DNA from 2 places in the Mesorhizobium sp. B4-1-1 genome. Region 1 is predicted to be linked to the other one. Evidence: riboswitches for the same ligand, from Rfam matches in the RefSeq annotation. Region 1 holds a riboswitch; the other holds the start of a gene.
The links. Region 1 has a riboswitch for S-adenosylmethionine ahead of FJW10_RS16735 (homoserine O-acetyltransferase). Riboswitches for the same ligand answer to the same signal wherever they lie in the genome.
Positions count from the first base shown of each region.

Region 2: linked by a shared signal. The riboswitch ahead of FJW10_RS03730 (O-succinylhomoserine sulfhydrylase) and the one ahead of FJW10_RS16735 (homoserine O-acetyltransferase) in region 1 are both predicted to bind S-adenosylmethionine.

Region 1 is NZ_VFTH01000011.1:28,356-31,756, forward strand. Features, by position in the region: gene metW (methionine biosynthesis protein MetW) at 1-519, opposite strand, end outside; gene FJW10_RS16735 (homoserine O-acetyltransferase) at 599-1,768, opposite strand; SAM riboswitch at 1,864-1,941, opposite strand; gene FJW10_RS16740 (AraC family transcriptional regulator) at 2,092-2,946, opposite strand; gene FJW10_RS16745 (phytanoyl-CoA dioxygenase family protein) at 3,135-3,401, shown strand, end outside.
Region 2 is NZ_VFTH01000002.1:201,625-205,025, forward strand. Features, by position in the region: gene araD1 (AraD1 family protein) at 1-74, shown strand, start outside; gene FJW10_RS03725 (2'-deoxycytidine 5'-triphosphate deaminase) at 120-1,214, opposite strand; SAM riboswitch at 1,292-1,369, shown strand; gene FJW10_RS03730 (O-succinylhomoserine sulfhydrylase) at 1,426-2,616, shown strand; gene FJW10_RS03735 (ceramide glucosyltransferase) at 2,650-3,401, opposite strand, start outside.

The DNA.
Region 1 (3,401 bases):
GGTTGCTTTCTCGACGGTCGCGCCGAGTTCCTCGCACAGGTTGACGAAGTCGCGAATGGTGCAGAAGTGGATGTTGGGCGTGTCGTACCAGGAGTAGGGCAGGTCCTTGGTGACCGGCATCCTGCCCTTGATCAGCAGCGAAAAGCGCACGCGCCAGTGGCCGAAATTGGGGAAGGAGACGATGGCGCGGTTGCCGATCCGAAGCAGTTCGTCGAGCACGACCTTCGGGTTGCGCGTCGCCTGCAGCGTCTGCGACAGCACGACGAAGTCGAAGCCCTTGTCGGCGTAGAATTTCAGATCGGTGTCGGCGTCGCCCTGGATAACCGATAGCCCGCGCGCCACGCATTCATTGACGCCGCGCTGCGACAGTTCCAGCCCGCGGCCGTCGACCTGCTTGGTCTCCTGCAGGAGTTCCAGAAGCACGCCGTCGCCCGAGCCGACATCGAGGACGCGCGAATTGGCCGGAATGAGATCGGTGACGACCTCGAGGTCGACACGCTGGGCGCGATTGACGCTCATGGCCTTGCCTCCTGCATGGCGCGCGATCCGGCTCCGAAAAGTCCGCAACTTTTTGCGTTCGCTGACCTTCGGTCCGGGGTCATGCGCTAAGTCCCCTGGCGCGGGCGGCCGACGCGATGAAGCCGTTGATGGCCGCGAACAGCTCCGGCTCGTCGAGCAGGAAGGCGTCGTGGCCGCGATCGGTCTCGATCTCGACGAAGGAGACGGAAGCGCCCGCCGCGTTCAAGGCATGCACGATCGATCGGCTCTCCTCGGTCGGGAACAGCCAGTCGCTGGTGAAGGAGACCAGGCAAAAGCGCGTCTTGGTGCCGGCGAAGGCGTCGGCGAGGCGCCCGCCATGATCGGCGGCAAGGTCGAAATAGTCCATCGCGCGGGTCAGATAGAGGTAGGAATTGGCGTCGAAGCGGTCGACGAAGGTCATGCCCTGGTGGCGCAGATAGCTTTCGATCTGGAAATCGGCGTCGAAGCCGAAGGTGAGCGCCTCGCGGTCCTGCAGATTGCGGCCGAACTTGCGGTGGAGTGCTGCTTCCGAAAGGTAGGTGATGTGAGCGGCCATGCGCGCGACGGCGAGCCCCTTTTCCGGCCGCTTGCCTAAATCTAGATATTTGCCGCCATGCCATTCCGGATCGGCCATGACGGCCTGTCGGCCGACTTCATGGAAGGCGATGTTCTGCGAGGAATGGCGGGCGCCGCTGGCGATCGGCAGGGCGCAGAACACACGCTCCGAATGGCTCGCCGCCCATTCCAGCACCTGCATGCCGCCCATCGAGCCGCCAAGCACGCAGAACAGCTTTTCGATGCCGAAATGATCGACCAGCATCGCCTGCGCGCGCACCATGTCGCGGATGGTGATGATGGGCAGGTCGAGCCCATAAGGCTTGCCCGTCGCCGGATTGGTCGAGGCCGGGCCGGTCGAGCCGAGACAGCCGCCGATGACGTTTGCGCAGATGACGAAGAAGCGGTTGGTGTCGATGATCTTGCCTGGGCCGATCAGCACTTCCCACCAGCCCGGCTTGCCGGTCACCGGATTGGTATTGGCGACGTGCTGGTCGCCCGTCAGCGCGTGGCAGACGAGGATGGCGTTGGAGCGCGCGGCGTTGAGCGTGCCATAGGTCTGGTAGGCGATCTGGAAAGGCGACAGCAGCGTGCCGGCGTCGAGCTTCAGCGGCTTGTCGGGGCCGAACTGCAGCACCGGGCTCGACGGATGGTCGGCCTCGTCCTTGGTCCTTGCAGCGCGCTGAGCGGCCATGTCCATCCTCATCCTGTCCGCATCGGTCTCGTCCCGACGCGGTGTCCGGCCGGCAGCGGACAACAAAAAACCGGCATTGCCGTCGCAAAGCCGGTTACAGGTTGCAAACGGCCCTTTAGCGAGTTGTTTAACGTGGCTGCAAGCCGACCGGCCAAATCACCACGGAAGTCTGGCAGTTCTTCTAGGACCAGCGCCGCGCTTCGTCAACGGGTAGCCTCCTCGCGGCGCTCCAGTCGGTTCACCACACCCAAGCAGGCCATTTCCTGCCAAGCCAACACATGGCCTGCCTTGTCTTGTCGCAGTTTCGCCTTCACGGAATCTGTTCAGCGCTTCGACGCAACCCCTAGTTCGCTGCGCCGCCAGGCCGAAGGCGAAATGCCAACGGATCGCCTGAATTCGCGACCGAAATGATAGACGTCGCAAAAGCCGCATGTCTCGGCAATCTCGGCGATCGGCTGGTCGTCCTGCACAAGCAGCGACTGCGCGTGCATCAACCGCTCGCGCATCAGCCACTGATGCGGGCTGGTGCGAAGATAGCGCTGAAACATCCGCCGGGTCTGCGACGGCCCGAGCCCGGTGACGGCCGACAGGGCCGACGCGGTCCATGCGAAACCGAGCGCCCCGCGCATCGCTTCGATACCGGAAGTGAGCGGTTTCGGCAGGTCGTCGCTATCCGGCCCCGCCAACGCGCGATCGATCAGGAGCAGGAATTCGGCAACCAGTTGCGAAAGGCGCAGATCGAGGCTGGCGTCGCGGCGGCGCAACGCGGCAAACAGGCGCTCGAACCACGGGACTGGATTTGTTCCCTCGGCGAAGCTGGCGCGCGGCGTGCCCTCTCCGAACAGTTTGCGCCGCAGGATGGCGGGCTCCGGGCCGTCCAGCCTGAACCAAAGCACCGTCCAAGGATCCCGGGGATCGGCGGAATGGACGTGCGGAGCCTCGTTCGCCATCCAGACCAATTGACCAGCCCCGACGTCTATCCTTTGCCCAAGCGTTTCGACATAGCCGGCGCCGGCAAGACAGTAGATGATGTCCTGTCCGGGATAGACGGCGCGTTCTATCCGGTAATCCGGTCCGGCGGCGACTTTTCCGGCGCGCAGCACGCTGAACGCGGCGCGGGTCCAGGCCGGGGCTGGCACATAGTGGAAACTCTCAATTACGGACGTTCTTTTGTGCATGCGCGTTTTATACAAAAAATACGTTCCCTTTGTCCATTTTGTTCCGCGGCGGAGGGGCTAAATTCTCCTCAAGAGCCTGGGATTTCCGGCCGGAAACGGATCGGAACCAGGCCTTCAAAAAGGTTCAGGGGCGCCCGTGCCGCATCGCGGGACGCTTTGGGGTTCCAGGGAGAATATCGATGCTCGCGATGACCAGACATGAAGCCGAGCTTTACGCGCGCGACGGCTACATCATTCGCCGTGGCCTGCTGGGCGCCGGTGAAGTCGCCAACTTTCGCGACCACGCCCGCAAGCAACTCGCGGAGGAGCAGAGCAAGGGCGGCGTGATGTCTAAGGGCGACAAGGAGGGCAAGACCACGCTGCTGAAGATGTGGACCAAGGCCGAGGACGACAAATACGGCCTGCTGGCCCGCGACGAACGCATGGTCGATCTGGCCGAGGACGCCGTCGGCAAG
Region 2 (3,401 bases), on a different contig from region 1:
CGGATTTCGGCCTGCCGCTGCGCAATCCGCTGGAGATCGAAAAGCCGGTCAAGGTGGCGGTGAAGGCGTTGTGAGAGCGTGATCTCCCCCAAGGGGAGATCAGCAGCTCAGACCTTAGACTAGCGCGCGGCGCGAAAATGCTTGGAGAGCTTCAGGCCCTGCGCCTGGTAGTTCGAGCCGAGGTCGCTGCCGTAAAGCGCCTGCGGCCGCTGCAGCATGTGCTCGTAGATGAGGCGGCCGACGATCTGGCCGTGATCGAGGATGAACGGCACTTCGTGGCTGCGCACTTCCAGCACCGCCCGGCTGCCGCTGCCGCCGGCGGCGGAGTGGCCGAAGCCCGGGTCGAAGAAGCCGGCATAGTGGACGCGGAACTCACCGACCAGCGGATCGAAAGGCGTCATCTCGGCGGCATAGAGCGGCGGCACATGCACGGCTTCGCGGCTGACCAGGATGTAGAATTCGTCGGGGTCGAGCACGAGTTCGCCGGCGCCGCTCTTGTAGATCGGCTCCCAGAAATCGACGACATCCTGCGCGGCGCGCTTGTCGACATCGACGAGGCCGGTGTGGTGCTTGCCGCGGTAGCCGACAAGGCCGTCCTTGTCGCCGTCGAGGTCGATGGAGAGCGCGATGCCGCCGCCTGAAATATTGGGCGGCTCGGTGGCGACCAGCATCTCGGCGCGGTGAAGGTCGCGCAGCTCGCTTTCCGAAAGCACCGCGTTGCCGGTGCGAAAACGGATCTGCGACAGCCGCGAGCCGGCCCGCACGACGATCGGGAAGGTGCGCGGGCTGACTTCGAGATAGAGCGGCCCGTGATAGCCGGCGGCGATCTTGTCGAACTCGTGGCCGCGATCGGTCATCACCCGGGTGAAGATGTCGAGCCGCCCGGTCGAGCTCTTGGGATTGGCGGAAGCGGACACATTCGAGGGCAGCGCCAGGCTTTCGAGCAGCGGCACGATGTAGACGCAACCCGTCTCCAGCACCGCGCCCTCGGCGAGGCTGAATTCATGCAACTTCAGCCGCTCGAGCTTGTCGGCTACCCGATGATCGGGGCCGGGCAGGAAGGAGGCGCGCACGCGGAAGGCCGTGTCGCCGAGCCTGAGGTCAAGGCTGGCCGGCTGGATCTGGTTGGTGTCCAGCGCGCGCGGCGACTTCAGCGCGGCGGACTGGAACAGCGCGGAAATATCCTGGTCGGGAAGAATGCCTGTCTGCCGCAAAGTCTTACTCCGCTCTGCTGGTACAAACCTCTTAATGAAGCCGGCAATTGACGCAAGCGCGGCGCGGGTCTAAAGGGTCGTTATCCCGTGGTGATTTGGCCGGTCGGCTTGCAGCCACGTTAAACAAGTCGCTAAAGGACCGTCGAGCCGCAAGGCTATATGGACCGGTTGCGACTTCGCGGCCGGTTTTTTTGTGTCTGGAAGCAGGGCTATGAGCACCAAAAAGCGCAACTGGAAACCTCAGACGGCACTCGTGCATGGCGGAACGCTGCGTTCCGGCTTCGGCGAGACATCCGAGGCGATGTACCTCACCCAGGGCTATGTCTACGAGACGGCGCAAGCCGCGGAAGCCCGCTTCAAGGGCGAGGAGCCCGGTTTCATCTATTCGCGCTACGCCAACCCGACGGTCGACATGTTCGAAAAGCGCATGTGCGCGCTCGAAGGCGCCGAGGATGCCCGCGCTACCGCTTCCGGCATGGCGGCCGTCTCAGCCGCGTTGCTGTGCAGCGCCAAGGCTGGCGACCATATCGTTGCGGCGCGCGCCCTGTTCGGCTCCTGTCGCTGGGTGGTCGAGACGCTGGCGCCGCGCTACGGCATCCAGGCGACGCTGGTCGACGGCACCGACATCGCCAATTGGGAAAAGGCGATAAGGCCGAACACCAAGCTGTTTTTCCTCGAAAGCCCGACCAATCCGACGCTGGAAGTGGTCGACATCGCCGCGGTTGCCAAGCTCGCCAATTCGATCGGCGCGCGCGTGATCGTCGACAATGTCTTCGCCACGCCGCTGCAGCAGAAGCCGCTGCAGCTCGGCGCCCATATTGTCGTCTATTCGGCGACCAAGCACATAGACGGCCAGGGCCGTTGCCTTGGCGGCGTCATCCTGTCCGACAAGAAATGGATCGACGAGAACCTGCACGACTATTTCCGCCACACCGGCCCCAGCCTGTCGCCCTTCAACGCCTGGACGCTGTTGAAAGGCCTGGAGACGCTGCCGCTGCGCGTGCGCCAGCAGACCGAGAGCGCCGGCAAGATCGCGGATTTCCTCGCCGGCCGATCGGAGATCGCCCGCGTCATCTATCCGGGCCGGGCCGACCACCCGCAGGCCGATATCGTCAAGAAGCAGATGTCGGGTGGCTCGACGCTGATCTGCCTCGACGTCAAGGGCGGCAAGCAGGCGGCCTTCGCCTTGCAGAACGCGCTCGACATCGTGCTGATCTCGAACAATCTCGGCGACGCCAAGAGCCTGATCACCCATCCGGCGACGACCACGCACAAGAACCTGAGCGACGACGCGCGGGCCGAACTCGGCATCGGGCCGGGCACGCTCAGGCTCTCCGTCGGCCTGGAGGACGCCGACGATCTGCTGGAGGACATCGAGCAGGCGCTGAAGGCGGCCAAATAAGACCTGTAGCGGCGACCGTCGCTACACAGGACTTCAGGCAAGCTCCTCCAGTTCGGTCATCGCCTTGGTGCGGATGGTCATGGCATTGCCGCGCCATTCGACGGCGCCGCCGAACCAGGCGCGCACCCAGATGGCCGGAAGCATCGCGTCGCGCGTGAGCATCGCGGTGACGCTGCGCGGCGACAGGTACCAGCCTTTTGCCCAGGCAAGCAGGCATTCCGGCAGATAGGCGGCCGCGAGCACGCAGAGCGCCGTGGTCGGCAGGCTGACGCCGGCCGTTGCGGCCGAAATCAGCGCGAGAAGCAGCGGCATCGCGGCGCCGGTCAGGATCTCCGGCGCGAAGAACAGCGGGAAGGTGACGCGGCGCAGCCGCGCCCAGCGCGCCTGGCGTGACCATATCTCGGCGAGCCGGCGCTGGCCGAGCGGCTGCTCGAAAGGCGAAGCGACGAGATTGACGCGCAGGCCCAGGCTGTTGACCAGCTTGGTGGCGGCTGCGTCCTCGGCGATCTCGGCGGCCAAAGCCTGGATACCGCCATTGGCATCGAGCATCGGCTTGTTCCACAGCATGCTCTTGCCTTGGGCGAAGCCGAGCCCAAGCGCCTCGCCGGCATACTGCCAGCGCGCCTGCAGCGTGTTGAGGAAAGCGCATTCGACTTCGGCCCAAAACCTGTCCGGCCGCGAGCCGACCGGCGTCGAGCAGACGAGGCCGGTATCCGGGCGCCATGCCGCCATCAGGTGCTGGACATAATCCCTCGGCATCAGCACGTTGGAATCGGCGAGGACCA